Regions from separate parts of the Streptomyces tritici genome, predicted to be linked through region 2. Evidence: riboswitches for the same ligand, from Rfam matches in the RefSeq annotation. Region 2 holds a riboswitch; each other region holds the start of a gene.
What was found. A riboswitch is a leader RNA that binds a small molecule or an ion and turns the genes downstream of it on or off. The one in region 2 is predicted to bind cyclic di-AMP.

Region 1 (7,000 bases), 700 kb from region 2:
CAGGTCGATCCGGGAGACGGCGCCCCAGCCGATGGTGAGGACGACCTCGCGCGGCAGGGTGCCGGGGGTGTACGCCTCGGGGTTGGCGACGACGCGGCTGACCACGATCGACGAGATCCGGTCCAGCTTGACCGACTCGGTGGAGGTGGTCGCGTACGGGGTCGGGGAGCTGTTGTCGGCGGCCTGCTCGTCGGTGTGGCTGACGATGAAACGGTTGGCCGTCAGGACGAGGACCGTGACGTGGCGGCGGACCTCGTTCTGGTCGAAGGTGGTCTCCTGGTGCACCACGTACGACGCGATCGGCTCGCCGCCGACGGCGGCCTCCACCGCCTCGGCCACGAGGGCCGGGTAATAGCCGCTGCGCTCGATCGCCGCGCGCAGCCCCTGGGTCGTCGTACCGGTCTTCGCCATGGACTCCATCCTAATCCGTCGCGAGGGGCGCTCCGGCGGTCCTCGGACCGCTCCGCCGCGGCTGTCAATAGCTGGGGAGGGTGCGCGGGCCGAGGTCGGTGCGGGCGGGGGGCGGGGCGAGACGGACGGTGGCCCCGAGGACGCGGACGCCGCGCGGGGCGACGACGACGGGTTCGAGGGAGACCGCCACGACCTCGGGGTGGTCGTCGACCAGCCGGGACAGCCGCAGCAGCAGCTCCTCCAGGGCCGGTGTGTCGACGGGCGCGGAGCCGCGCCAGCCGAACAGCAGCGGGGCGGTCCGGATCGACCGGACCAGTTCGGCGGCGTCCCGGTCGGTGGCCGGGACGAGCCGGTGGGCGGTGTCGCCGAGCAGTTCGGAGGCGGCGCCGGCCAGGCCGAACGACAGCACCGCGCCGACGGCCGGGTCGAGCGCGGCCCGGACGACGGTGTCGACGCCGCGCGGCACCATCTCCTGGACGACGGGCTGGAGCTCCTCGGGCTTGCCGAGGGTGTCGGTGAGCTCGGCGTACGCGGCGCGCAGCTGCTCCTCGGTCGCCAGGTCGAGCCGTACGCCGCCGAGGTCGGGGCGGTGGCGCAGGTGGGGGGCGGTCGTCTTGAGGGCGACGGGGTAGCCGAGGCGGGCCGCGGCGGCGACGGCGGCGTCCGGGGTGGGCGCGGGCAGGGCGGGCAGGACGTCGATGCCGTACCGCGCGAGCAGTCCGCTCGCCTCGTCCGGGCCGAGGGTGGTGCCCCGCTCGTCGACGTCGTCGCCGAGCAGGCCCTCGATGAGCGCGGCGGCTCCGGCCTCGTCGATGTCCTCGTACTCGGGGACCCGGCCGGGGTCGGCGGCGTGGCGCCGCCACTGCGCGTACCGCACGGACTCGGCCAGCGCCCGCACGGCGCGCTCGGCGGCGGGGTAGGCGGGGATGTTGCCGGGAGCGGTCGTGGGGGCGGGTTCGGCGGGTTCGGCGGCTTCGGCGGCTTCGGCGGGTTCGGCGGCTTCGGCGGCTTCGGGCGCGGGGTGTGCGCCGGAGGGCGTGGGGGTGGTGAGGGGCGTGGTGGGGGCCGCGGGCCGGCGGGCCGCCGCGCCCGGGGCCGTACTGGCGGCCGCCGAGAGGGCCTCCGCGAGCCCGCCCATCTCGACGTGCACGACCACGACCGGCTTCGCCGGGGCGCTGGCGGAGGCGACGGCCGCGCGCAGGGCCTCGGCCAGGACCTCGCCCTCGCCGGACTCGGTGACGCCGTTCTCGCCCACCCAGGGGATCGCGGTGACGACGACGGCGTCGGACAGCGGGTCGGCGAGCGCCTTGGCGAGCGCGGCCCGGAAGTCGTCGGGGGTCGCCGCGGTCGTCAGGTCCAGCGGCCGCAGCGGTCGCAGTCCCTCGGTCAGGCAGGCGTCGTAGGTGAGCAGCCCGAGGGACTCGGAGTTGCCGAGGATCGCGACGCGGGGTCCGTCGGGCAGCGGCTGGCCGGCGAGCAGCAGGCCCGCGTCGACCAGTTCGGTCACGGTGTCGACCCGGATGACGCCGGCCTGCCGCAGCAGCGCGGAGACGGTGGCGTGCGGGATGCGGGTGGCGGGGACGCGGTGGCCGGGCGGGGCGCTGCCGCTGTGGCGGGCGCCCCTGACCACGACGACCGGCTTGACCGCGGCGGTGCGGCGGGCGAGGCGGGTGAACTTGCGCGGGTTGCCCATGGACTCCAGATAGAGCAGCACGACGTCGGTGTCGGGGTCGTCGTAGCCGTACTGGAGGTAATCGTTGCCGGAGACGTCGACCCGGTTGCCGGCCGAGATGAAGGAGGAGAGCCCGGCGCCGCGCCGGTGCAGTCCGGCGAGCAGGGCGATGCCGATGGCCCCGGACTGGGTGAACAGACCGATCCGCCCGGCGGCCGGCGACTGCGGGGCGAGCGAGGCGTTCAGCCGCACGTCCGGGGAGGTGTTGATGATCCCGAAGGCGTTGGGCCCGATGATCCGCATCCCGTACGAGCGGGCCTGCCGCAGCAGCTCGCGCTGGCGGCGCAGGCCCTCGGCGTCGCCGCTCTCGGCGTAGCCGGCGGAGAGCACGACGAGGCCCTGCACCCCGTGCTCGCCGCAGTCGGCGACGGCCTCGGGGACCCGGTCGGCGGGGACGGCGACGACGGCCAGGTCGACCGGAGCGCCGATCTCGCCGACCGACCGGAAGGCCGGCACGCCCTCCAGTTCCGAGGCGCCCCCCGGCAGGGCCGCGTTCACGGCGTACACGGGACCGGCGAAGCCGGCGTCGAGGAGGTTGCGCAGGACGGTCCGGCCGACCCCGCCGGGGCCGCGGCCGACGCCGACGACCGCGACCGAGCCGGGGGCCAGCAGCCGGTGGACGGAGCGGGACTCGGCGCGCTGTTCGCGGGCGCGCTGGACGGCGAGGGAGCGGTCGGTGGGCTCCAGGTCGAGGTGGAGCCGGACGGAGCCGTCCTCGAAGCTGCGCTTCTGGGTGTAGCCGGCGTCCGTGAACACCTTGATCATCTTGGTGTTCGCGGGCAGCACCTCCGCCGCGAACCGCCGGATGCCCCGCTCCCGGGCCACCGCCGCGATGTGTTCGAGCAGCGCCGAGGCGACGCCGCGCCCCTGGTGGGCGTCCTGGACCAGGAAGGCGACCTCGGCCTCGTCGGCGGGCTCGGGCGCCGGGCGGCCGTGCTCGTCGATGCGGTCGTAGCGGACGGTGGCGATGAACTCGCCGCCGACGGTGGCCGCGAGCCCGACCCGGTCCACGTAGTCGTGATGGGTGAAGCGGTGCACGTCCTTGGCGGAGAGCCGGGGATACGGGGCGAAGAAGCGGTAGTACTTCGACTCGTCCGAGACCTGCTCGTAGAAGCTGACCAGCCGGTCGGCGTCGTCGACGGTGATCGGCCTGATCCGCGCGGTGCCGCCGTCGCGCAGCACGACGTCGGCCTCCCAGTGGTCGGGGTACGCGTGTTCCGACGGCGTCTGCATGGACGACAGCCTACGACCGGGTCATCGCGCGGGCACCGGTCGCGCACGGGGTCCGCGCCGGGCAGGGTGAGGAGGACGCAGGCCGGTGCGGGCCACCGGGGAAGCTGTGCGAGACTGGTCTAGACAACTCACCGAGACTCGAAGGGCAACACCATGGCAGAGCGCCGCGTCAACGTCGGCTGGGCCGAGGGCCTGCACGCCCGCCCCGCCTCCATCTTCGTCCGTGCCGCCACGGCCTCCGGCGTTCCGGTGACCATCGCCAAGGCCGACGGCAACCCGGTCAACGCCGCCTCCATGCTCGCGGTACTGGGCCTGGGCGCGCAGGGCGGCGAGGAGATCGTGCTCGCTTCGGACGCGGAGGGCGCCGAGATCGCCCTGGACCGTCTGGCGAAGCTGGTCGCCGAGGGTCTCGACGAGCTGCCCGAGACCGTCTGATCCCGCCCCTCGGCCGCGCGCCGGGACACGCGAGAACCGCCCCGCCGGAATTCCTGGGGGGCGGTTCTCGCGTTTTCGACGCCTCGGGGATGACGGACAGCGGATTCCGGGCAGTGCAAATCCGGGCAGCGGATTCCGGGCAGCACGAATTGCGGGAGCCGGGAAATTCGCCCGTCCCGTGAAATGCACGTCTTTGTATACGGCGCGTCTGTTAATTCAGCGAGCCCGCGATGTTTACGGCATGTTGCGAAGTCCTCACACGGCCGCCGTCCGGGTGCCGCAGCCGGTGCAGCGGCAGGGTGCGCTCGGCGTGCAGCGCCGTGAGCGCCCGGGCGCGTTCGGCGTCGCCGCGCGCGACCGCGTCCACGATCGCGCCGTGCTCGGCCCAGGTGTCCACGGGCCGCGCCGAGGTCTCGACGGCGTACATCCAGGCGATCTTGTGCCGGAGCTGGGTGAGCAGCGAGGTGAGCGCGGGGCTGCCGGAGGCCTGGGCGAGGGTCTCGTGGAACCAGCCGCCGAGCGAGCGCAGGTCCTCCCCCTGGCCCCGCCGGGCCCGCTCCTGCCCGAGCCTGACCAGGCCGCGCAGGACTTTGAGGTGGGCGTCGGTGCGGCGCTGGGCGGCCCGGCCTGCGGCGAGCGGTTCGAGCAGCGAGCGGACGTCGAGCAGGTCGGCGGCCTCCTGCTCGGTGGGCTCGGCGACATGCGCGCCGGCGTGCCGGCGGCTCACCACGAAGCCCTCGGACTCCAGGGTGCGCAGGGCTTCGCGGACCGGCACGCGGGAGACCCCGTAGCGGCGCGCCAGTTGCTCCTCGGTCAGCCGGCTGCCCCGCTCGAAGACGCCGGAGACGATGTCGTCCCGGATCGCCGTGCACACCGAATGCGCGGGAATGCGCATGTCCGACCTCCGCATTAATCCACGTGAAACCCGCCGACGGTCCCCTGTTCGCCGACTCTTCCGTGACTCTATTGCAGCGAGCGGCCATTTCCGACGGCCGGTCGTGAAACATGGATGTCTTTTGGACGCGAAAAAGCCCCGACTCCGTACGCGAGCCGGGGCTTTTCTGGTGCCGCCGTGGGGTCAGACGTTGACGCCCCGGGCGCGCAGGTACGCGAGCGGGTTGATGTCGGAGCCGTACTCGGCGGTGGTGCGCGCCTCGAAGTGCAGGTGCGGGCCGGTGGAGTTGCCGGTCGAGCCGGAGACGCCGATCTGCTCGCCCGGCATGACGGACGCGCCGACCGAGACGGTGATCCGGGAGAGGTGGCCGTACTGGGTGTACGTGCCGTCGAGGTGGCGGATCACGACGTTGTTGCCGTACGCGCCGCCCCAGCCCGCCTCCACGACGGTGCCGGCGCCGACGGAGACGACCGTGCTGCCGAAGGGGGCCTTGAAGTCGATGCCGGAGTGGCTGCCGGAGGACCACAGGGAGCCGCCGGTCTTGTAGCCGGTGGTGACGTACGTGCCGGCGATGGGCAGCCGGAAGGAGTTCAGGCGCTTGCGCTCGGCCTCGCGGGCGGCGCGCTCGCGGGCCTCGCGGATCTCCTTGGCGCGGGCCTCGGCCTTGCGCTTCGCCTCCGCCTCGGCCTTGGCCTTCGCGGCGGCCTCGTAGGCCTCCTGCTCCTGGGCGGCGGCCTGGGCGTCGATGCGGTCGGCGAGCGTGTCCACGCTGATCGCCTGGGTCAGGCCGGTGTCCTCGAGGGAACGGGCTTCCGTGTCGGCGGCGAGCGCCGGGGAGGCGAGGGTACCGATGACGCCGGTCGTCGCGAGCGCGGCGACGCCTGCGACGCCCGCGCTGCGGCGCGCCATACGGCTCGGACCACGATGCTTCCCGGTGGCACGGGTGAACGCCATGTAGTGGCTGATCCTTTCCTTCCTTCTCGCCTACCGGGTTAGCTGACGGGTTCGGAGCAGGAAGGTCTCCTACGGGCCCCTCCGCCCGACGGCGAAGGCGTCCGATTCACCCCAGGGACTGCGGTGGGTCCCCGGCTCCCCAGGCTCGCGCCTTCGGGGACTCGGCGATGACTGTCCGTTGCCGCGGACGCGGCACGTGCAACCGACGAACAGCCGGACCGACGCTAAGCGTCTTGTCTTTCAATCACCAAACAGACACGGAAGTTTGTAGCGCACGCCACAGGTCATTCGCCCGCTTTCCCTTGCGAACCGGACAAACGGGAGGACCCCGACGCACCGGGGCATCGGGGTCCTCGCGACGGCCTGCGGCCGGCTCAATCAGCCGCTGACGACGGTCACTTCACCGATCCCGAGGGCGCGCACCGGCTCCTCGATCGCGGCGGCGTCGCCGACCAGAACGGTCACCAGCCGGTCCACCGGGAAGGCGTTGACGACCGCCGCGGTCGCCTCGACCGTGCCCGTCTCGGCGAGGCGGGCGTACAACTGCGCCTGGAAATCGTCCGGAAGACGCTGCTCGACCTGGTCGGCGAGGGTGCCGGCGACCGAGGCCGCGGTCTCGTACTTCAGCGGGGCGACGCCCACGAGGTTCTGCACCGCCACATCGCGCTCGGCGTCCGTCAGACCCTCGGCGGCGAGGGTGCGCAGCACCTTCCACAGGTCGTCAAGTGCCGGGCCGGTGTTGGGGGTGTCGACGGAGCCGCTGATGGCGAGCATCGACGCGCCGTTGCCCCGGCCGTCCGAGCGCAGCACCTGGCCGAAGGCCCGCACGCCGTAGGTGTAGCCCTTCTCCTCGCGCAGCACGCGGTCGAGCCGGGAGGTGAGCGTGCCGCCGAGGCAGTACGTGCCGAGCACCTGGGCCGGCCACACGCGGTCGTGCCGGTCCGGGCCGATGCGGCCGATCAGCAGCTGCGTCTGGACGGCGCCGGGGCGGTCCACGATGACCACGCGGCCCGTGTCGTCGGCGGTGATCGGCACGTCCGGGTGCGCCGCGGACGCCTCGCCGGACCAGTCGCCGAGGGTGTCCGCCAGCAGGGCGTCCAGGTCGACGTCGGTGAGGTCGCCGACGACCACCGCGGTGGCGTTGCCGGGGCGGATGTGCGCCTCGTAGAAGGCGCGTACGGCCGCGGCGTCGATGGCGGCCACCGTCTCCTCGGTGCCCTGGCGGGGCCGCGACATGCGCGAACCGGCCGGGAACAGCTCCTTGGAGAGCTGCTTGGCCGCGCGGCGGGCCGGGTTGGCCGTCTCGTGCGGGATCTCGTCGAGCCGGTTGCGCACCAGGC
Region 2 (7,000 bases):
TGAGCTGCCGCACGGAGTGGCTGGCGCAGGCGGACCTGGAGTCGGCGGCGCTGTGGTGCACGTACCACCCGGGCCAGACGCCGTACGACCGCTTCCTGGCCAAGTGCCGCGACCTCGCGGACCGGGGCGTCCGGTTCAGCGTGGGCGTGGTCGGGCTGCCGGAGCACCTGGAGGAGGCCCGCCGGTTGCGCGCCGCGCTGCCGGACCACGTGTACCTGTGGGTGAACGCGGCGGAGGGGCGCACGTACACGGACGCGGAGGCCGGTCGGTGGACGGCCCTGGACCCGCTGTTCCCGTACAGCCGGTCGCCGCATCCCTCGGCCGGGCTGCCCTGCCGGACCGGCGAGTCGGTGGTCTCGGTGGACGGCGACGGCACGGTCCGGCGCTGCCATTTCGTCCGGGCCGAGCTGGGCAACCTGTACGACGGCTCGTACCGGGCGGCGCTGCGCCCCCGGGCCTGCCCGCTCGCGCGGTGCGACTGCCACATCGGGTACGTGCACCTGGAGACGCTGCCGCTGTACGACGTGTTCGCCGGCGGGGTCCTGGAACGGATCCCCGCCGGACATATCCCCGCCGGTCACATCCCCGCCGGACACCGGCCGCCCGTGGCCTGACCGCTGAAGCAGTCCGCCCCTGACCGCTACAGCGGCAGCAGGTCGGGCCGCTTGGCGGTCACGTGGTCGCCGGAGCTCTCCCCGCGCAGCCGGCGGCCGATCCAGGGGACCAGGTACTCGCGCGCCCACTGGATGTCGTCGCGGGTGACCTCCAGCGCGCCGCGCGGCGGCAGCGGCGGCCAGGGCTGGTCCGGGTCGGCCGGCACCGGCAGGCCGAGGACCTGGGCGGCGCGCAGCGCGACGCGGGTGTGCCCCTCGGGCGACAGGTGCAGCCGGTCGTCGTCCCAGGCCCGCCTGTCCTGCACGGACTTGAGCGACCACAGGTCCAGGACGGGGCAGCCGTACCGGTCGGCGACGGCGCGCACGTGGGCGGTGTAGGTGGCGATCTTGCCGCGCAGGTGCTTGAGCACCGGCACGCCCCGGGTGTCGAAGCCGGTGGTCACCATGACCGTGCCGACGGCGGAGGTGAGGTCGGCGACGGCGCGCTCGAAGCGTTCGGCCACGTCGTCGGGGTCGCTGCCGGGCCGGATGATGTCGTTGCCGCCGGCGCAGAACGTCACCAGGTCGGGGGCGAGCTCCTTGGCGCGCGGGACCTGTTCCGCCACGATCTGGTCGAGGAGCCTGCCGCGCACGGCGAGGTTCGCGTACCGGAACGCGTCGGGCTCGGGAAGCTGGTCGGCGAGCAGGACCGCGAGCCGGTCCGCCCAGCCGACGAAGGTCCCGTCGGGGGCGGGGTCGCCCACCCCCTCGGTGAAGCTGTCGCCGATCGCCGCGTACGACCCGAATGCGTCAATGTCTCTGGATCTCGAATCGTCTGCCACGGGACTGTATCTTTCCGTCCCGGTTGTGACCTACGCGACCGTAAGGAGGGGTTGACGCGGGGTGAGATACGCCACCGGTCAAGATCTTCCCAACTCGGAATAGGCCGGAGTACGCGGAGGCACGCCGAAGCACGCCGGAGGCCCGGCACGTGAGGTACGTGCCGGACCTCCGGGAGCCGCTGTCGGAGCGGTCGTCAGATCGAGACGCCGTGGCTGCGCAGGTAGGCCAGCGGGTCGACGTCCGAGCCGTAGCTCGGGCCGGTGCGGATCTCGAAGTGCAGGTGCGGGCCGCTGGAGTTGCCGGTCGAGCCGGACAGGCCGATCTGCTGGCCGCCGCGCACGGACTCGCCGGCCGAGACGGCGAGCGAGGAGAGGTGCGCGTACTGCGAGTAGGTGCCGTCCGCGTGCTGGATGACGACCTCGTTGCCGTACGCGCCGCCCCAGCCGGCGGAGACCACGGTGCCTGCGCCGACGGCGCGGACGTTGGTGCCGGAGGCGGCGATGAAGTCGACGCCGGTGTGGTAGCCGGAGGACCACATGGCGCCGGAGGCGCGGTACGGGGTGGAGACGCCGCCGTCGACCGGGGCGACCCAGCCGGACGCGGCTGCCGGGGCGGCGGTGCGCTCGGCGCTGCGGGAGCTGCGGGTCTCCTCGGCGGCCTTGGCCTTCGGGGCGGGCTTCGGCGCGGCCTTGCGCTCGGCCTTGGCGGCCGGCTTGGGCGCGGCGGCCTTGGCGGCGGGCTTGGCCGTGGACTTGGCGCCGAGGGTGAGCTTCATGCCCGGCAGGATCAGGGCCGGGTCGTCGCCGACGACCTGGCGGTTGTCGGCGTACAGCTTCTTCCAGCCGCCGGCGACGTCGTGCTCGTCGGCGATCTTGGAGAGGCAGTCGCCGCGGACGACCGAGTAGATCTTCGCCTTGGCCTTGGCCTTCGCCTTGACGACGGCGGTCTGCGGGGCGGCGGCCGGCTGGGCGGCGGCCACGGTGGCGACGCGCTCGGCGGCGGCCGGGGCGGCCTGCTCCGCGGCGTGCGCGCCGGTGGCGCCGAACAGCGGCAGGGCGACGACCGCGCCGCCCGCGCCGGCGGCGACGAAGCCGCGGGTCAGCGAATTGACCTTGGGACGGCGATGCTTACCCTTCGGGGGCATGGCGAATTCCTCTCCGTCGCCTGCGAGGTGAGCTGTCGGGTTCGGACTGGAGTTGTCCGGCCGCGCGCTGCGCGACTTCACCCCGAGCCGTCCTCCGGAGAGGAACGGCGTGTTACCTGGGTCCCCCGCTCCTGCCGTACGTGGGTGGGTGCGGAAATCCGGACGGTGGCAGGATTCGGCGGTCCGACCGGAGTGAGCGTGACGCTAGACGAGCCGAGTCGGCGGGAACAAGCCGCGCATTCCCCTGTGCATTCCTCGCCGGGGAATTCCGTTCGGAATTCCGGTCACCCTCCGTGGACGACGGATCTTCGTTTTCCTTTCCGGGCACGGCATTTGGAAAAGATGATCAGGCACGGACGGTCACGGTTATGACGCTGCTCACGCCCCGAAACCCATCTCCCCTGCAATCAGGGCGCGTTATCCCCAATCCCCCAATTCGGACAGACAGCGCATTACCGTCCAGGGGGGTGCGGCGCGAGGGACGGACCCTGGATGATTGCCCCGGGAACCGATCTCTTCCGGGAACCGACCCCTCTCCGCCACCGAGCACCAGGAGTACCCGTGACGCAGCAGACGCCGCAGGCCCCGCCGACCGAACCCGAGCTGACGGGGGTTCGCAACTTCCGTGACGTGGGCGGTCTGCCGACCGTGGACGGCCGGACCGTGGCCGCGGGCCGGCTCTTCCGCAGCGGACACCTCGCGCACGCCACCGAGGAGGACGCGGCGTTCCTGACGACCCTCGGACTGCACACGATCTTCGACTTCCGCAACGAGGCGGACCGGAAGTTCGAGGGCCTGGACGTCGAGCTGCCCGGCGTGCGCAACGTCCACATACCCCTGAACGACCCCGCAGACGGCAAGGAGTTCTGGAAGCTGGTGCGCTCGGGCGACCTCGCCCAGCTGCGGGAGATCCTCGGGCACGGCAGAGCGGCCGCCCGAATGTCCGATTCATACCGGAAGATGATTGTGCAGCGGACGGCCGAGCACAGCCGGATCGTGCACGCCCTGGCCGAGGACAGCGTCCCGGCTCTGATGCACTGCGCGGCGGGCAAGGACCGCGCCGGCCTGTCGATCGCGGTGTCGCTGCTCGCCGTCGGCGTCGAGCGCGAGGCCATAGAGGCCGACTACGTGAAGTCGAACGCGCCGCACCGCCGCTACAAGGTGCACCGCAGCTCCAGCGCCCCGGACGGGACGTCGCCCGAGGTCATGGAGCTGCTGAGCCCCCTGTTCGACGCCCGCCCGGAGTACCTGCGGGCCGCGTTCGCGCAGATGGAGGAGACGTACGGCTCGGTCGAGGGCTACCTCACCGAGGGGCTGAAGCTCTCGGCCGAGACCCGGGAGCGGCTGCGCGCCCGGCTGCTCACCGAGGCGTGACCGCCGTACGAGCCGCCCCCTACTGCTGGCCGCCCAGCGCGAAGAGCAGGTACAGGAAGCCCGCGAAGAGGTGGCCGGCGATCAGGTAGGCGAACAGGCGCAGCACCAGGCCCTTGGGGAACCTGCCGCCGCCGCGCTCCTCACCGGTGACGGCAGTCGACTTGTCGGACATGTCGGGAACCTCCGTGGGATTCAACGCCGGTGCGGGCTCGGGTCGCCGAGGCACAGCTCGGCGGCGGGGCTCTGCAGCAGCGTGTGGACGAACAGCAGGTCCGCGCCGTCGCGGGTGGCGGCGCCGATGCGGTGCGGGGTGAGCGAGTCGAAGTGCGCGCTGTCCCCCGGGTCGAGTACGTGCACGGCGTCGCCGAGGGCGAGCCGCACCCGGCCGTGCAGGACGTGGATCCACTCCTCGCCGGGGTGGACCCGCACGATGTCGGCCCGGGTGGCGTGCGGGACGTGCACCCGCAGCGCCTGGAGCGCCCGGCCGGCCCCGCCCGCCTGGTGGTACACCCAGCCGTCGGCCTCGACCGGCTCGGACCGGCCGGCCCGGACGATGGGGTCGTGTTCCGGGGGAACCTCGCCCAGGAGCGCGGAGACCGTCGTACCGTAGATGCGGGCGAGGGCCAGCAGCATCGGCAGCGAGGGCTGCCGGCGGCCCGTCTCGAGCCGGGACAGATGGGCCGGCGAGAGGCCGGCCCGCTGGGCGGCGGCCTCCAGGGTCAGTCCCCTGCGCCGGCGCAGTCCGCGCAGCTGCGGGGCGACGTCGGGCAGGGCCTCCGGGGCGGGCTCCCCGGGCAGGTGCTCGTGCTCCATGCCCCCATTCCGCCAGGATCTTGCCCCTGGGGCAACTTTCTTGCCTCAGGGGCAAAAAGCCGCGGGGACACCTCCCGGGCCGCGCCCTCAGCGCTGCGCCACCGCCTGCTTGACCAGCGTCTTCCCGAAGTCCCACATCAGTCCCCCGCCGGCGTGCGCCTCGTCCATGACCGCCGTGAAGGCCGTGACGAACCGGTCGACGTCGGCCTCGTCGAGGACCAGCGGCGGGATCAGCTTGATCACCTCCAGCCGGTCTCCGGACACCTGGGTGAGGATCCGGTGCCGCTGGAGCAGCGGGACGACGACCATCTGGGCGAAGAGCCCCTTCCGCGCCGCCTGGAGCATGGTCCAGCGGCTGCGCAGGCCCATGGACGAGGGCCGACCGAACTCGATGCCGATCATCAGCCCCCGGCCGCGGATCTCGTGCAGCAGCTCGTAGCGCGGCACCAGCTCCTCCAGCCGTGCCTTCAGCAGCCCGCCGACCCGCCGGACGTGCGCGACCGTGCCCTCCTGCTCCATCACGGACAGCACGGCGAGCCCGGCCGCCATGGCCTGGGCGTTGCCGCCGAAGCTGGCGGAGTGGACGAGGACCCGGTCCATCGACGAGTAGACCTTCTTGAAGATCCAGTCCCGGCCGAGGGTCGCGCCGACCGGCACGTACCCGCCGGACAGGGCCTTCGCCACGCAGACCAGGTCCGGTTCGACGCCCTCCTCGTGCTGGTACGCGTAGAAGTCGCCGGTCCGGCCGAGACCGGTCTGCACCTCGTCGGCGATCAGCAGCGCCTGGTGCCGGCGCAGCAGCTCCTGCGCGGCGCGCAGATAGCCGGGCGGGGCCTCGTGCACGCCCTTGCCCTGGATCGGCTCGACGATCAGCGCCGCCACGTCGCCGCGCCGCAGCTCGCGCTCCAGGGCGTCGAGGTCGCCGAGCGGGACCGCCGTGTCGGGCAGCAGCGGCGCGAAGCCGTCGCGGAAGCCGCGCTCGCCGTTGACGGAGAGCGATCCGGTGGTCAGTCCGTGGAAGGCGTGGTCGCAGTACAGCACCCTGGGCCGGCCGGTGGCGTACCGGGCGAACTTCAGGGCGGTCTCGACGGCCTCGGTGCCGCTGTTGCCGAAGAAGACCCGGTCCAGGTGCGGGCTGTGGCCGAGCAGCCGCTCGGCGAGCAGTCCCGGCAGCGGCGGGCAGTCGAACCGGGTCAGGTCGGCGAGCTGCGCGTCCAGGACGTCGTGGAGGGCCTTGCGGACCACCGGGTGGTGCCGGCCGAGGCCCATCACGCCGAAGCCGGCCAGCATGTCGAGGTGGTCGTTGCCCTCGGCGTCCCAGAAGTGCGCGCCCTCGGCCCGTTCGTAGACCCGGTCGAAGCCGATGGTGTGCAGCATCCGCGGCAGCTGGTGGTTGAGGTGCTTCGCGTGCAGCTCGTACCGCTCCGCGCCGCGCTCGGCGAGCAGCCGCCGCAGGTCGAAACCGCCGCTCCCACCGGGCTCGGCGGGCTCGCCGGTCCCGGCCGGCTCGCCGGTCGGTTCGTACGTCATGCCGGGTCCTCCTTGCCTGCGCGTGCCTCCCGGCCCGCGAGCGCGGCCCCGACCCGGCCGGCGATCTCCACGGGGGTGAGGCCGATCTCGGCCAGGACCTCCTTGCGGGAGGCGTGGGCGAGGAACTGCCCGGGGATGCCGAAGGTGCGCAGCGGCACGTCCACCCCGGCGTCCCGCAGCGCCTGGCCGACGGCGGCGCCGACGCCGCCGGTGCGGCAGTTGTCCTCGACGACCGCGACCAGCCGGTGCCCGGCGGCCAGCGGCGGCAGCGCCGGATCGACCGGCTTGACCCAGCGCGGGTCGACGACCGCGCAGCGCACGCCGGTGCCGGCGAGCAGCTCCGCCGCGCCGAGGCAGACGCCGGCCATCGCGCCGACGGCGACGAACAGCACCTCGGCGGCCTCGTCCCGGCGCAGGACGTCCATGCCGCCGATCCGGCCGAGCGCGGGCAGCGGCGCGCCGACGGCCTCCTTGGGGAAGCGCAGCAGCGTGGGGGCGTCGTCGACGTCGAGGGCCTCGCGCAGCTGGGCACGCAGCTGGTCGGCGTCGCGCGGGGCGGCGATCCTCAGGCCGGGCACGACCTGGAGGAGCGAGAGGTCCCACATGCCGTTGTGGGAGGGCCCGTCGTTGCCGGTGACGCCGGCCCGGTCCAGGACGAAGGTGACGCCGCACCTGTGCAGGGCCACGTCCATCAGGACCTGGT
Region 3 (7,000 bases), 3.2 Mb from region 2:
TGGGACGCTCCGTGGTGCTCATGCCATCGAGTATCCACCCGCTCGGAGGGGGTCGCTCGTGCGCCCCTTCACAAGCTTGTGGACCACCTCTGCTACACTCCGCCGCCCACGTGACCCAGGTCATGTTGCCGCAAAGGAACCCCGGTGCATGGGTGAACGTTGTTCACCCCCGTTGAACTGGCCCAGAGAGCCGTACGTAACGCCGGACGGCCGGGCCCGTTCACGCGATGGAAACAACGAGCGAACTCGGGCCCGCACCTACGAAAGAGCCCCGACAGGGGCGTCGGAGGCTCAGAAGACCCTCCTGAGACGCTCCTCGGCCCCCATCAGGGGCTTTTTCTTGTGAAGAACTTCACGAAGTTTTTCCGACGGGGTGTCGCCGGATGGCCGAAGGCCCGGTCCTTATGCGACCGACAGGGCGATTCCGTCGAGAATGTCGTGCTCGCTGACCACGACCTGACGAGCTCCGGTGCGCTCCATGATCTCCCTCAGGACCAGCGCGCCCGCCACGATCACGTCCACCCGGCCGGGGTGCATCACCGGGATCGCGGCACGCTCGTCGTGCGTGGAGGCCAGCAGCCGCTCGGTCACGGCGACGACCTGCTCGTACGGGATCACGGCGCGGTGGATCTTCGTGGAGTCGTACTCCGGCAGGTCCAGCGCGATCGCGGCGACCGTGGTGACCGAACCGGCCAGGCCGACCAGCGTCTCGGCCGAGGCCAGCGGCACGGTCTCCTCGGCGAGGTCCAGCGCGGCCCGGACGTCGGCGCGGATCGCGGCGGCCTCCTCGGCGCTCACCGGGTCGTGCCGCACATGCCGCTCGGTGAGCCGGACGCAGCCGATGTCGACCGAACGGGCCGCGTCCACCTGCCTGTTGCCGACGACGAACTCGGTCGAGCCGCCGCCGATGTCCACCACCAGGTACCGGTCGTCCCCGTCCAGCTCCGAGGTCGCGCCGGTGAAGGAGAACGCGGCCTCCTGGTCCCCGGAGATCACCTCGGGCTCCACGCCCAGGATGTCCACCACCCCCGCGACGAACTCGTCACGGTTCTCGGCGTCCCGCGAGGCGGAGGTGGCGACGAAGCGCAGCCGCTCGGCGCCCAGCTCCCTGATCACGGCCGCGTAGTCGCGGCAGGCCGCGAACGTCCGCTCCAGCGCCTCCGGGGCCAGCCGGCCGGTCCGGTCCACGCCCTGGCCGAGCCGGACGATCGTCATCCGCCGGTCCAGCTCGATCAGCTCACCGGTCTCCGGGTGGACGTCGGCGACGAGCAGGCGGATGGAGTTGGTCCCGCAGTCGATGCCCGCGACACGGGTCACTGGCCCTCCTCCTTCTCCTTCTCGTCCGTGCACGGCGTGACGCAGGGGCCCTTGGCCCACCACTCCGGCAGCATCGCCAGCGCCTCGTCGCCCAGCGGGTTCACGCCCGGGCCGGCGACCAGGGAGTGGCCGACGAGCACGTGCAGGCACTTGACCCGGTCCGGCATGCCGCCGGCGCTCGGGAAGCCCTCCAGGACCTCGATGGCGTCCCGGCGGGCGAGGTAGTCCTCGTGGGCGGCGCGGTAGGCGGCGGCCAGCTCGGGGTCGGTGCCGAGACGGGCCTGCATCTCCTTCATGACCCCGTTGGCCTCCAGCGTGCCGATCGCCGAGTTCGCCTTCGGGCACGTCAGGTAGTACGTGGTCGGGAACGGGGTGCCGTCGGGGAGCCGCGGCGCGGTCTCGACGACGTCCGGCTGCCCGCAGGGGCAGCGGTGCGCGATCGCCCGCAGGCCGCGCGGCGGGCGGCCGAGCTGCGCCTCGAACGCGGCGACGTCCGCCTCGGTGGGCGCGGTGGGTTCGGTCTGCGGAGGGGGCGTTTCCATGCGTGCGTCAGTCTTCTCGTCGTCGGTTCGGGGTCGCCCCCATCATCCCTCAGCGGCGCGCGTCGGCGTGGTCGACGCCTTCCCAGAGGTCGGAGTACCAGGCGCGGCCGTCGCCGCCGGCGCCGGACCGGGGCCGGCCGGCGGCCCCGGGGTCGTTCACGGTGAAGCCCGTCTCGCCGGGCATCACGTAGTGCAGGTGCTCGCGGGCCAGCCGCCGGATGTACGCGGGGTCCTGCAGCCGTGCCTTCTCGTCGCGCAGCTCCTCCACCCGCTGGGCGGCCTCGGCGGCCTGCCGCTCCTGGTCGGCGATGGCGGCGCGCTGGGAGACGTACTGGCGCATGGGGTAGGCGAGGGCCACCACCAGGGAGCAGACGATCAGGGCGAGGAGGGCGGCGCGGCCGGTGAGGCGGGAGCGGCGGGCCTGCCGGCGGGTCTGGGAACGGTAGACACGGGCGGCGGTCTGCTCGCCGAGCAGTCGCAGCCGGGTCGCGGTCGAGTACCGGTCCCGGTCCTTCGCGGCCATGTCCGGTGCCTCCCCTGGTCACGTGTGCGGATACGCGTACGTCCCCGCACACGGTACGGGACCGAGTGCGGGGACGCGGGGAGGCTGCCTGAGTGAGGATCAGCCCTGCGGTCGGCCCTCGCTGTGCTCTTTAGTTCGCAGTGCGAAACCGCGGGAAGGCGCTGCGGCCGGCGTAGACCGCGGCGTCGTCGAGGATCTCCTCGATGCGCAGCAGCTGGTTGTACTTGGCGACGCGGTCCGAGCGGGCCGGGGCGCCGGTCTTGATCTGGCCGCAGTTGGTGGCGACGGCCAGGTCGGCGATGGTGACGTCCTCGGTCTCGCCGGAGCGGTGGGACATCATGCACTTGAAGCCGTTGCGCTGGGCGAGCTCGACGGCGTCGAGGGTCTCGGTCAGCGAGCCGATCTGGTTGACCTTGACCAGCAGGGCGTTGGCGGTGTTGGTCTCGATGCCGCGGGCGAGGCGCTCGGGGTTGGTGACGAACAGGTCGTCGCCGACGAGCTGGACCTTGTCGCCGAGCAGGTCGGTGAGGGTCTTCCAGCCCTCCCAGTCCTCCTCGTTCAGCGGGTCCTCGATGGAGACCATCGGGTACGCGTCGACGAGCTCGGCGTAGTACGCGCTCATCTCCTCCGCGGTCCGGGTCTTGCCCTCGAACTCGTACGCGCCGTCCTTGTAGAACTCGGTGGCGGCGACGTCCAGGGCGAGCGCGATGTCCTTGCCCGGGGTGTAGCCGGCCTTCTTGATGGCCTCGACGATGAGGTCCAGGGCGGCGCGGTTGGACTCGAGGTTCGGGGCGAAGCCGCCCTCGTCGCCGAGACCGGTGGACAGGCCGCGCTCCTTGAGCACGCCCTTGAGCGCGTGGTAGGTCTCCGCGCCCCAGCGCAGGGCCTCGGAGAAGGACTCCGCGCCGATCGGGGCGATCATGAACTCCTGGATGTCGACGTTGGAGTCCGCGTGGGCGCCGCCGTTGAGGATGTTCATCATCGGCACGGGCAGGACGTGCGCGTTCGGGCCGCCGAGGTAGCGGAAGAGCGGCAGGTCGGAGGCCTCGGAGGCGGCGTGCGCCACGGCGAGGGAGACGCCGAGGATGGCGTTGGCGCCGAGCGAGGACTTGTCCGGGGTGGCGTCCAGGTCGAACATCGCCTGGTCGATCAGACGCTGCTCGGTGGCGTCGTAGCCGACGAGCTCCGGGCCGATCTGCTCGATGACGGCGAGGACGGCCTTCTCGACGCCCTTGCCGCCGTAACGGCTCTTGTCACCGTCGCGGAGCTCCAGGGCCTCGAACGCACCGGTGGAGGCACCGGAGGGAACGGCAGCACGGCCGGTGCTGCCGTCGTCGAGGCCGACCTCGACCTCGACCGTGGGGTTGCCTCGGGAGTCCAGGATTTCCCGGGCTACGACGACGTCGATGGACGGCACGAGCATCTCCTTCTGGGAAGTTACGCGAGAAAGGTGCAGGGTCTGCTTGGCCTTGCGGCAAGAGCCTAACCGCCTCGGGGTGCGCGGCCAGTCGGTGCCCGCCTCCTGGGACGAAAAAGGACCCGAGCGCGGGCATCCCGGGGCGAAACCCCTCGTACTACCCGTCGGTAACTCTCGCGGGGGCTCACCGGGCCGGGAACGGGCGGACCCCGGCCCGGCGTGCACGGGGGGAGTCGCACGCCGGACCGGGGTGGTCACCGCGGGAGGGTCGCACGGCACGGGTGGGCCGCCGGACCCACCCGTGCCGCCGGGCTCACTTCAGGTGGAGCTGCTGGCCCGGGTAGATCAGGTCGGCGTCCTCGACGACGTCCTTGTTCAGCTCGAAGAGCTTCTCCCAGCCGCCCTTGACCTTCTGGGCGGCGGCGATCTTGCTCAGGGTGTCGCCGGCGACGACCTTGTACTCGCCGTCGCCCTTCTTGACCTTCTTGCCGGTCGGGGTGGTGACGGTCTTGGCCTCGGCCTTCTTCGCGGCGGGCTTCGGCGCGGTGCGCTGCTCGCTGCGGGTGGTCGGCTGCTCGGCCTTGCGCTCCGGCTGGGGCTGCTCGGCGGCGCCGCCGGTGTACGCGGCGTTGGACAGGCCCACGCCGCAGCTCGGCCACGCGCCCTTGCCCTGGCCGGCCAGGACCTTCTCGGCGATCTCGATCTGCTGGGCCTTGGTGGCCAGGTTCGCGGTCGGGGCGTAGGCGGTGCCGCCGTACGCGGCCCACGTGGAGGCGGAGAACTGCAGGCCGCCGTAGTAGCCGTTGCCGGTGTTGATGGACCAGTCGCCGCCGGACTCGCACTGGGCGACGCGGTCCCACTCGGCGGCGGTGGCGGCGGAGGCGGTGCCCGCGGTCATCAGCGGCGCGGCGACCGCGACACCGGCGACGCCGGCGAGCGCGAGGGCACGGGCGGCCTTGGACGTACGGCGGTGCTTGCCCTTGCTGGAAAGCAGCATGGAAGTACTCCTCACCGACGCCTGCGAGGTGAGCTGTCGGGTTCGGGCCGGAAGAGTTGCCCGGCCGCGTGTCCTTGCACGCGGCTTCACCCCGAGCCGGTCGATCGGCCGTCACTGACGGCCGGGACCGGCGCAAACCTTGGGTCCCCCGCTCCTGCCTTCGGCGCATGACGCGACGACTGTTCCCGACGGCCGGCGGCAGGACTCGGCGTACCGGTCGGCGGGGCCCGCGGTGGCGAGCGGTCCCGACCGTAGACACAGACCCGCCGGAAGTTCAAAGAGCCGCATCGGGGAAAAAACGCCCTTACAGGACCAGTTGCCGGAGGCGTTTGCGCTGGTGAGACGTGACGGAAGCAAAGTTTGCGGGCGTCCGGGGTCAGTTGGGGCGAAGAGACTCATGTCTCACTTGCACAGAACCGGACATACAACCCCGAACCGCCCGCGCTCCCCGCTACTTCCGGCCCGTCAGTTCCAGGTCCTGGCCAGGGAGGATGAGGTCCGGATCGGCTCCCACGGTCTCCTTGTTGGCCTCATAGAGGGCGCGCCAGCCCCCGTCGAGCTCATGAGCGGCCGCGATCTGGGAGAGATTGTCGCCGGGCCGGACGGTGTACTCGCCCGAAGTGTCCGACTCCTCACCTGTGGGCGTTTCGGCCGAGTCCGCACCCGTACCGGACGTTTCGTCGAGGTCGGGGCGGCTCGCATCCCGTGTCGCCTCGTCAGCCGGCGCGGCATGACGCCCCGATTCGGCCCCCTTGCCCGAATCGTCCGGGCTCTCGGTCGCGGCCTCGCCGCGGTGCTTGCCGGTGCCGGGGCCGACGGGAGTGGCGGAGGCGTCCGGCGCCCCGGCGGGCGCGCCGGGAGCGGTCGGCGTGGTGCTCGCGTCCGGCTGCGCGGACGCGTCGGGCAGAAGGGACGCATCGGGCGTCTCCGGCCCCGTCCCGGCCTCGTCCCGGGCGTCCGGATTCGCGGTCGCATCGGGCGTGGCGGACGGAGCGGCGGGAGTCGCCGGAGCGGTGGGCAGCAGGCCGCCGGAGGGGCTCGTGGGCGGCTTCAGCGTCCCGTCGTCCTTCAGGCCGACGATGGCGGCGCAGGTGGCCCAGGTCTTCGCGCCCTGCGCGGCGAGCGCCTTCTCGGCGACCGCGATCTGCTGGGCGCGGCTGGCGAGGTCCGGGCGCGCCGCGTACTGGGTGCCGCCGTAGGCGTCCCAGGTCTCCTGGGTGAACTGCAGCCCGCCGTAGAGCCCGTTGCCGAAGTCGGCGCTCCACAGCCCGCCGGACTCGCACTCGGCGACCCGGTCCCAGGTGGCCTCGTCGGCGGCGGAGGCGGAGCCCGCGGCGAGCAGAGGAAGGGCCAGGGCGGATCCCGTCACCCCTGCGGCGACGACGAGAGCGGGGGCCTGACGGGGACGGCGGTGCCGTCCGTTCCCGGAACGCATGCGGTTGCCTTTCGCGTGACTGCTGAGACGACGGTGAACGTAGCGGCATTCGAACGTGAGTCACAAGTCGATGCAGCGGGGATCACGCGAAGATCACATTCTTGACGCGTCGTCAGCTCCGCTCGGGGGTGAACGCCACCGGAAGCGTGCGCAGACCCCGCATGATGAGCCCTCCCCGCCAGCGCAGTTCGGCCGGATCCACGCCAAGTCGCAGATCCGGCAGGCGCGTCAGCAGCGTGGCCAGCGCCGTCTGCCCCTCCAGGCGGGCGAGCGGCGCGCCCAGGCAGTAGTGGATCCCGTGCCCGTACCCGAGGTGCTGGTTGTCGCGCCGCGACAGGTCGAGCACATCGGGCTCGGCGAAGCGCTCCGGGTCCCGGTCGGCGGCCGCGAGCACCACGAGGACCGGGTCGCCGGGCCGGATCTCCTGACCGCCGAGGGTCAGCGGCTCGGTGGCGAACCGCCAGGTCGCCAGCTCCACCGGCCCGTCGTACCGCAGCAGCTCCTCCACGCCGGTGGCGAGCAGCCCCGTCTCCCCGGCGGCGAGCGACTCCTGGAGCCGCAGCCGCTGGCCGGGGTTGCGCAGCAGCGCGTACACGCCGTTGCCGATGAGGTTCACGGTGGTCTCGAAACCGGCGAAGAGCAGGATGAAGGCCATCGCCGCGGCCTCGTTCTCCGTCAGGTGCTCGCCGTGGTCCGAGGCGCGGATGAGCCCGGAGATCAGGTCGTCGCCCGGTTCGAGACGCTTGCGGTGGATCAGCTCGGCGAGGTA
Region 4 (7,000 bases), 4.1 Mb from region 2:
GCCTTCTGCTCCTCCACCCGCACCGGACGTCCGAACCCTACCGGGGCCGCGCACCCCGCGAGTGCCGGGACCGGACAGTGCGTCCACACCGTGACCTGAGGACCCGTCGGGCCGGCGCTGTTAGCGTGCGGCCCATGAGCGACCCCCATGCCGCGCGGATCCTCCGGGAGACCCTGCCCGGAGCGCTCGCGCTGACCGTGACCGGCCGGCCCGGACCGCCGCCGCTGCGGATGGAGATGACCGACGGGCGGCGACTGCTGCTGCGCCAGGGCGGCCGGGTCCTGCTGCTCGGCCGGGTCGACCCGGACCGCGGGGGAGTGGCGCTGCGCCTGGGGCCGGGCCACCGCTCGCCGCTGCCGCCGCTGAGCGCCGACGCGTCCCGCCGCGGCCCCGACTGGCGCCACCGGTACGCGGGGCTGCTCGGCGACGCGGCGGAGGGGCCGCTGCACGACGGCCGCTGGCTGCTCGCGGAGCGCCCCACCCTCCCGTACGGCGCCTGGCGCCACGAACTGGCCCGCACCTGGCCCGAGGCGTACCTCGACTGGAACGCCGGCTGGAACGGCGTCGTCCCGCTGCGCCCGCTCTCCGCCCCCGACGCGCCGCGCGTCAAGGCGTACCGCCGCCGGGCCCGGGAGGGCGTCCTGCCGCCCGTGCTGCTGTGGTGGGTGTCCGCCTTCGACGGCTGGGTGATCCTCGACGGCCACGACCGGGCCGTGGCGGCGCTGGCCGAGGACCGCGAGCCGGAATCGGTGGTGCTCACGCGCGGCGAGGACGAGGAGGAGCAGCGGGAGGTGCTCGACCGGGTCGTCGCGTGGCACGAACGGCTCCTGGCGGGCCTCGGCGACGACCCGGCCAAGGAGCCGCAGCGCCGCTGGGCGGTGGAGGCGCTGGCGCGGACGGCGGCGGGCCTGCCGTACGACCGGAAGCGCACCGCGGCGTGGCCGGTTCCCGGTGGAGCGGCGGAATGGGACGCGCTGATGCTTGAATTCCGCCATGAACACGACCGCTCATAGCCGGCCCGGTCCCGACGGGCGCGCCACGGACGTCGACGTCCTGCGCGTCTTCTGCGCGGGCGACGGCCGGTACGGCAACGCCCTCGGCGTGGTGCGCGACGGGCGCGGCCACCCCGACGAGGCGTCCCGGCAGGCGCTGGCCAAGGAACTCGGCTTCAGCGAGACGGTGTTCGTGGACGACCCCGAGCGCGGGGCGGTCGACATCTACACCCCCGGCGTGCGGCTGCCGTTCGCGGGGCACCCGGTCGTCGGCGCGGCCTGGCTGCTCGACCTGGAGGTCGTCCACCCGCCGGCCGGCGAGGTGTGGGTCCGCGGCGACGGCGAGTTCACCTGGATCGAGGCCCGCGCGGAGTGGGCCCCGCCGCGCACCCTGCGGCAGTACGGCTCGGCGCGCGAGGTCGACGCGCTGGCCGTCCCCGAGCCGGGGGAGTGGATCTACGCCTGGGCCTGGGAGGAGGAGGCCGCCGGCCGCATCCGCGCCCGTGCCTTCCCGGGCCGCGGCGACGGGATCGACGAGGACGAGGCGACCGGCGCGGCCGCGCTGCTGCTCACGGCCGCGCTGGGCCGGGCCCTGAACATCACGCAGGGCCTGGGCTCGCAGATCCTGACCGCCCCGGGCCCGGACGGGATCATCGAGCTCGGCGGCAGGGTGCGCCTGGAGCGCACCCTGACCGTCTGAGCCCGGAGCCCCTCAGGGCCTAGGGGGTGTCTCGTCGATCAAGCCGGGCTCCCGACGTCTGGCACCGCGCCTCGCCGCGTTGTCGTCGGTCGCCGACGCGCTGCGTCGCCTCCCTCCTCCGCCTTGCGATGCACGGCACCAGACGCCGCTCGCTGATCCGGCCTGATCGACAAGACACCCCCTAGTACGCCCCGAAGACGTTGTCGATGGAGCCGTACCGGTCCGCCGCGTAGTTGCAGGCGGCGGTGATGTTGGCGACCGGGTCGAACGGGTCCATGGACGTGCCGGGCACGTGGTAGGCCCGGAACGTCGGGTCGATCACCTGGAGCAGGCCCTTGGACGGGGTGCCGGCGGCCGCGTTGGAGTCCCAGTTGTTGATGGCCAGCGGGTTGCCGGAGGACTCGCGCAGGATGTTGCGGTGGATGCCGTCGTACGAGCCCGGGATGCCGTGCTGGGCCATGACGTCGAGGGCTTCGCGGATCCAGCCGTCGAGGTTGTTCGCGTACGTCTTGGGCGCGGCGGCCTTCGCGGGGGCGGCCTGGGCCGGGGCGGCCTTCGGCGCGGTCCGCTCGGCGGAGCGGCTGGCGCGCTCGGCCTTGGCGGGAGCGGACTTCTCCTTGGCGGGGGCGGCGGCCTTCTTTCCGGTGAGGGAAAGGCGCAGGCCCGGGTGAATGAGTGACGGATCGTCACCCACGGCACTCCGATTGGCGCGGTAGAGGCTCTTCCAGCCCCCGGAGATGTTCTGCTCGTCCGCGATCACCGAAAGGGAATCGCCGCGGACGACGGTGTACGTCTTCGGCGCGGAATTCGGCTTCACGGCGGTCGTGATCTTTTCGACCGCGGCGCCGGCCGCGGCCGTGTGCGCGGGGGTCTGCTGGGACGCTGCCTGCGGCGCGGCCTGGGCGCCGGTCGGGATCAGCGGCAGCGCGAGCGCGGCGCCGCCGGTGCCGGCCATGGCGATGCCACGGCTCAGGGGACGTCGCTTGGGACGGCGGTGCTTACCGGATGCGGGCATGGTCGTTCCTCTCCGGCGCCTTCGGGGTGAGCTGTCGGGTTCGGGCTGGAGCTGCCCGGCCGCACGCGGCGGCTTCACCCCAAGCCGTCGCGGAATTCCGTGCCGGCGCATTCGTGGGTCCCCCGCTCCTGCCGACGGGTGCGTGCTCGGTGGATTTCCGGACGGTGGCAGGATTCGGCGGTCCGTCCGGGGTCGACGCGAACGTAGGCGAGAAATGCGACGCGAAACAAGACGCGTATTTCCCGGCCCCATGAAATGGATCAACGATTTCGGGACGCGCCGGGAGCGAACTTCCTTGTGGTGCGGGGTGCTGAGGACGTTTCGGCCGGAGGGCGGGGTTCCGTCACGTGACGGACATCACGGGGAGCGGAATCGGTATGACCGAAAAGGAAAAGGGAGTTGATAAAAGACCGAAGAGAAGGCATTAGGGGCCTAGGAGGCTCTTGGGTCGGTTTGGGCGAATTGGGGGGCGTACTCAGGCGCGGGATGAGTACCCGAGCGCTGCCGCCCGACGGCCGCCGCCCGGCACGGTGTCCGCATGGGAATCAGCGCGCGCGAACTCGCCGACCGCACGCCGGCGACACGGGACCGGTACGTCGACCTGCTGCGGGTCGCCTCACTCGGCGTCGTGGTGCTCGGGCACTGGCTGATGGCCGCCGTCACGGCGGACGGCGCGATCGGCAACCTGCTGGCCGTCGTCCCCGAACTCCAGGTCGTGACCTGGGTGTTCCAGGTCATGCCGGTCTTCTTCTTCGTCGGCGGCTTCGCGCACGCCCTCGCCCACCGCTCCCGCCCGCGGTACGCGGCGTTCCTGCGGGCCCGGCTGCAGCGGCTGCTGCGGCCCACGATGGTGTTCGTCGCGGTGTGGGGCGCGCTCGCGCTCGCCGTCCAACTCCTCGGCGCGGACCGGGGCCTGACGGGCGTCGCGCTGCGACTCGTCGCCCAGCCGCTGTGGTTCATCGGCATCTACCTGGCGATGGTCGCCCTCACCCCGCCGCTCCTGAAGCTCCACGAGCGGTACGGCTGGGGCGCGTTCGGCGCGCTGGTCGCCGCGGCGGCCGCGGTGGACGCGCTGCGGTTCGCGGCGGACGTGCCGTACGTGGAGTTCCTGAACTTCGCGTTCGTCTGGCTGGCGGTGCATCAGCTCGGCTTCCTGCGCGCCGACGGGATGCTCCGGCTGCCGGGCGCGCTCGCCGCCGCCGGCCTGGCGGGCGCGGGCCTGCTGGTGGCCTTCGGCCCGTACCCGCTGTCGATGGTCGGGATGCCCGGCGAGAAGGTCTCCAACATGGCCCCGCCCACGCTGGCCCTGCTCTGTCACGGCCTGTGGCTCGTCGGCGCGGTCGAGCTGCTGCGGGGGCCCGGCACCCGGCTCGTGGCGCGGGCGGGCGTCTGGCACAAGGTCGTCGCGGCGAACGGCATCGCCATGACCGCGTTCCTGTGGCACCTGACGGCGATGCTCGGCGTGTACGGGGCTCTGCTCGCCCTCGGCCGCGGGCTCCCCGAGCCGGCGACGGCCGCCTGGTGGGCCCAGGCGCCCCTGCGGCTCGCGGCGGCCGCCGCCCTCACGGCCCTGCTCGTCGCCGTCTTCCGCCGCTTCGAGCGCCCGGCGCCCGCCGCGCCGGCCAGCGGCGCCGGCGGCCCGGTGGCGGCGCTCGGCATCACCCTCGCGCTGTTCGGCGTCCTCGGCCTGTCGATGGTCGGCTTCGGCGGCCTCCTGGAGGGCCGTACCGCCCTGCTGGTGGCCGTGCGCGTGAGCGCCCCGGCGGCGGTCGCCATGGCGCTCGCCGGCTGGCTCCTGGTGGAACGGGCGGGACGGGCGGGACGGGCGGGACGGGCGTGACCAGGCGGTCCTACGCGCTCAGCGGGAACTCGGCCGCCAGCTCGCGGAACATCGCCCCGTTGTGGTCGAAGGCGCGCTTGCACTCGTCGACGATCCGCTGCCGCTCCAGGTCGTCCGCGTTCACGGCGTCCAGCAGCTCGCGGTAACCGCGCTTGAAGGCCGCCGGGTTGGCGATGTCCTCGAAGACGTAGAAGCGGACGCCGTCGCCCTTGCGGGCGAAGCCCCAGGTGCGCTCGGCGCGGTCGCGGATGATCTGGCCGCCCGAGAGGTCCCCGAGGTAGCGGGTGTAGTGGTGGGCCACGTACCCCGCGGGCCAGTCACGGGCGCAGGCTGCGACGCGGTCGGCGTACGCGGCGGTGGACGGCAGCGGGGAGACGCCGGCCCGCCAGTCCGGCCCGCGCAGGTGCGTGAGGTCGCGCTCGAGGGCGGCCGTGCGGAACAGCTCCGGCCGTATGAACGGCCCGGCGACCGGGTCGGTGCGCAGCGTCTCGGCGCCCTCCTCCAGCGCGCGGTACACGAACCAGAGCTGCTCGGTGTAGCGCGCGTACGCGTCGACGCCGAGGCGGCCGCCGAGGAGGTCGGTCATGAAGCCCGACGACTCGGCCTCGGTGTGCTGCGCCTGCGACGCGGTGCGGATCAGCGTGGAGAAGGGCGTGGTCAAGGCATGCCTCCGGGACCGATCGGGACGGGAACCGGTCCGATCCTGCTCCTTAGGCTTACCTAAGTCAACCGGTTCCCGACGGCCTGTCGGTAAAGACGCTACCCCGCGGAGGGCCTACGGCAACGTGAGAATCTCGGCCCCGCCGTCCGTGACCACGAGGGTGTGCTCGAACTGGGCGGTCCGCTTGCGGTCCTTCGTGACCACCGTCCAGCCGTCGTCCCACATGTCGTACTCGTGCGTGCCGAGGGTCAGCATCGGCTCGATGGTGAACGTCATGCCGGGCTGGATCACCGTCGTGTGGTGGGGCGAGTCGTAGTGCGGGACGATCAGACCGGAATGGAAGGACGAGTTGATGCCGTGACCCGTGAAGTCCCGGACGACGCCGTAGCCGAAGCGCTTGGCGTACGACTCGATGACCCGGCCGATGATGTTGATCTGACGGCCGGGCTTGACGGCCTTGATGGCCCGGTTCAGGGACTCGCGGGTCCGCTCGACCAGGAGCCGCGACTCCTCGTCGACGTCGCCGCAGAGATAGGTGGCGTTGTTGTCGCCGTGCACGCCGTGGATGTACGCGGTGACGTCGAGGTTCACGATGTCGCCGTCGCGCAGCACGGTGGAGTCCGGGATGCCGTGGCAGATGACCTCGTTGATCGACGCGCACAGCGACTTCGGGAAGCCGCGGTAGCCGAGCGTCGAGGGGTAGGCGCCGTGGTCGCACATGTACTCGTGGGCGACGCGGTCCAGCTCGTCGGTGGTCACGCCGGGCGCGATGTGCTTGGCGGCCTCCTCCATCGCCCGGGCGGCGATGCGGCCGGCGATGCGCATCCGCTCGATGGTGTCGGAGTCCTGCACCTCGGGACCGGTGTACGGGGCGGGAGCGGGCTTTCCGACGTACTCGGGACGGCGGATGGCTCCGGGGACGGAACGGTGCGGGGAGAGCTCCCCGGGCACGAGCAGCGACTGGCCAGACATGCAGCGAGTCTAACCAGCCGCGGTGGGGCAGCATGGCGTCAGAGCGACGGATGAAGGAGCGGGAGATGTCCCTGTTCAAGAAGCGCACGACCGGCAAGCCGGGCGAGTGGTTCTACTGCCTGGAGCACAAGAAGGTCGAGGAGGGCCCGGACTGCCCGGCCAAGAACCGCTTCGGCCCGTACCCCACGCGCGAGGAGGCGTCCCGCGCGATGGACACCGCCCGCGAACGCAACGAGGCCTGGGAGACCGACCCGGCCTGGCACGACGCACCGAAGAACGAGGGCCCCCAGGACTGACCCCGCGGCGGCGCGACGGAACGCCCCGTCACGCCGCCGTCGCACCGTCCCGCTCGCCCCTGCGACGCAGCGCGTCCTCGTCCGTCGTCGCGTCGTACGCGACGAGCTTCGGCAGCGCCGCGGTCAGCAGCGCGACGGACACCACACAGGCGACCCCGCCCGTCCACACCGACGTCCGTGTGCCCGTCCAGCCCGCCATCGCCCCGGCGCGGAGCTGGCCCAGTTGGGGGCCGACGCTGTACGAGAGCACCTCGATGCCCGCCAGTCGGCCCCGGAGCTCCTCCGGGATCGTCTGGTTCCAGATCGTCGAGCGCCCGAGGCCGCTCAGCATGTCGCCCGCGCCCGCGAGCGCCAGGCACACCAGCACCGGCCAGACGCCCGAGAACCAGCCCGCCGCCGCGATCGCCAGCCCCCACGCGGCCGCGCCGCCCACCACCAGCAGCCCGTGCCGCTTCACTCGTGACGTCCAGCCGCTGGTCAGCCCCACCACCAGCGAGCCCACCGAACCGGCCGCGTACATCAGG

Region 1: it holds a riboswitch for cyclic di-AMP, as region 2 does, so the genes downstream of both, ACNJ93_RS24350 (M23 family metallopeptidase) here and ACNJ93_RS27305 (M23 family metallopeptidase) in region 2, are expected to answer to the same signal.
Region 3: it holds a riboswitch for cyclic di-AMP, as region 2 does, so the genes downstream of both, ACNJ93_RS12410 (transglycosylase family protein) here and ACNJ93_RS27305 (M23 family metallopeptidase) in region 2, are expected to answer to the same signal.
Region 4: it holds a riboswitch for cyclic di-AMP, as region 2 does, so the genes downstream of both, ACNJ93_RS08470 (LysM peptidoglycan-binding domain-containing protein) here and ACNJ93_RS27305 (M23 family metallopeptidase) in region 2, are expected to answer to the same signal.

Annotation. Positions count from the first base shown of each region.
Region 1 covers NZ_CP183183.1:5,248,582-5,255,581, reverse strand. The annotation lists gene ACNJ93_RS24370 (DUF5998 family protein) at 1-411, opposite strand, end outside; gene ACNJ93_RS24365 (GNAT family N-acetyltransferase) at 476-3,376, opposite strand; gene ACNJ93_RS24360 (HPr family phosphocarrier protein) at 3,530-3,811, shown strand; gene ACNJ93_RS24355 (GntR family transcriptional regulator) at 4,023-4,706, opposite strand; gene ACNJ93_RS24350 (M23 family metallopeptidase) at 4,890-5,660, opposite strand; cyclic di-AMP (ydaO/yuaA leader) riboswitch at 5,674-5,837, opposite strand; gene ACNJ93_RS24345 (M16 family metallopeptidase) at 6,039-7,000, opposite strand, start outside.
Region 2 covers NZ_CP183183.1:5,950,117-5,957,116, reverse strand. The annotation lists gene ACNJ93_RS27315 (STM4011 family radical SAM protein) at 1-614, shown strand, start outside; gene ACNJ93_RS27310 (SGNH/GDSL hydrolase family protein) at 641-1,435, opposite strand; gene ACNJ93_RS27305 (M23 family metallopeptidase) at 1,630-2,580, opposite strand; cyclic di-AMP (ydaO/yuaA leader) riboswitch at 2,585-2,737, opposite strand; gene ACNJ93_RS27300 (tyrosine-protein phosphatase) at 3,142-3,954, shown strand; gene ACNJ93_RS27295 (DUF6126 family protein) at 3,974-4,126, opposite strand; gene ACNJ93_RS27290 (helix-turn-helix domain-containing protein) at 4,147-4,767, opposite strand; gene ACNJ93_RS27285 (aspartate aminotransferase family protein) at 4,855-6,297, opposite strand; gene dxs (1-deoxy-D-xylulose-5-phosphate synthase) at 6,294-7,000, opposite strand, start outside.
Region 3 covers NZ_CP183183.1:2,701,420-2,708,419, forward strand. The annotation lists gene ACNJ93_RS12385 (NAD(P)/FAD-dependent oxidoreductase) at 1-22, opposite strand, end outside; gene ACNJ93_RS12390 (exopolyphosphatase) at 403-1,317, opposite strand; gene ACNJ93_RS12395 (DUF501 domain-containing protein) at 1,314-1,859, opposite strand; gene ACNJ93_RS12400 (FtsB family cell division protein) at 1,909-2,382, opposite strand; gene eno (phosphopyruvate hydratase) at 2,513-3,805, opposite strand; gene ACNJ93_RS12410 (transglycosylase family protein) at 4,113-4,796, opposite strand; cyclic di-AMP (ydaO/yuaA leader) riboswitch at 4,800-4,972, opposite strand; gene ACNJ93_RS12415 (transglycosylase family protein) at 5,248-6,231, opposite strand; gene ACNJ93_RS12420 (cytochrome P450 family protein) at 6,344-7,000, opposite strand, start outside.
Region 4 covers NZ_CP183183.1:1,827,620-1,834,619, reverse strand. The annotation lists gene ACNJ93_RS08480 (hypothetical protein) at 135-1,013, shown strand; gene ACNJ93_RS08475 (PhzF family phenazine biosynthesis protein) at 994-1,692, shown strand; gene ACNJ93_RS08470 (LysM peptidoglycan-binding domain-containing protein) at 1,874-2,707, opposite strand; cyclic di-AMP (ydaO/yuaA leader) riboswitch at 2,711-2,897, opposite strand; gene ACNJ93_RS08465 (acyltransferase family protein) at 3,246-4,547, shown strand; gene ACNJ93_RS08460 (heme oxygenase (biliverdin-producing)) at 4,558-5,208, opposite strand; gene map (type I methionyl aminopeptidase) at 5,323-6,180, opposite strand; gene ACNJ93_RS08450 (hypothetical protein) at 6,246-6,476, shown strand; gene ACNJ93_RS08445 (MFS transporter) at 6,505-7,000, opposite strand, start outside.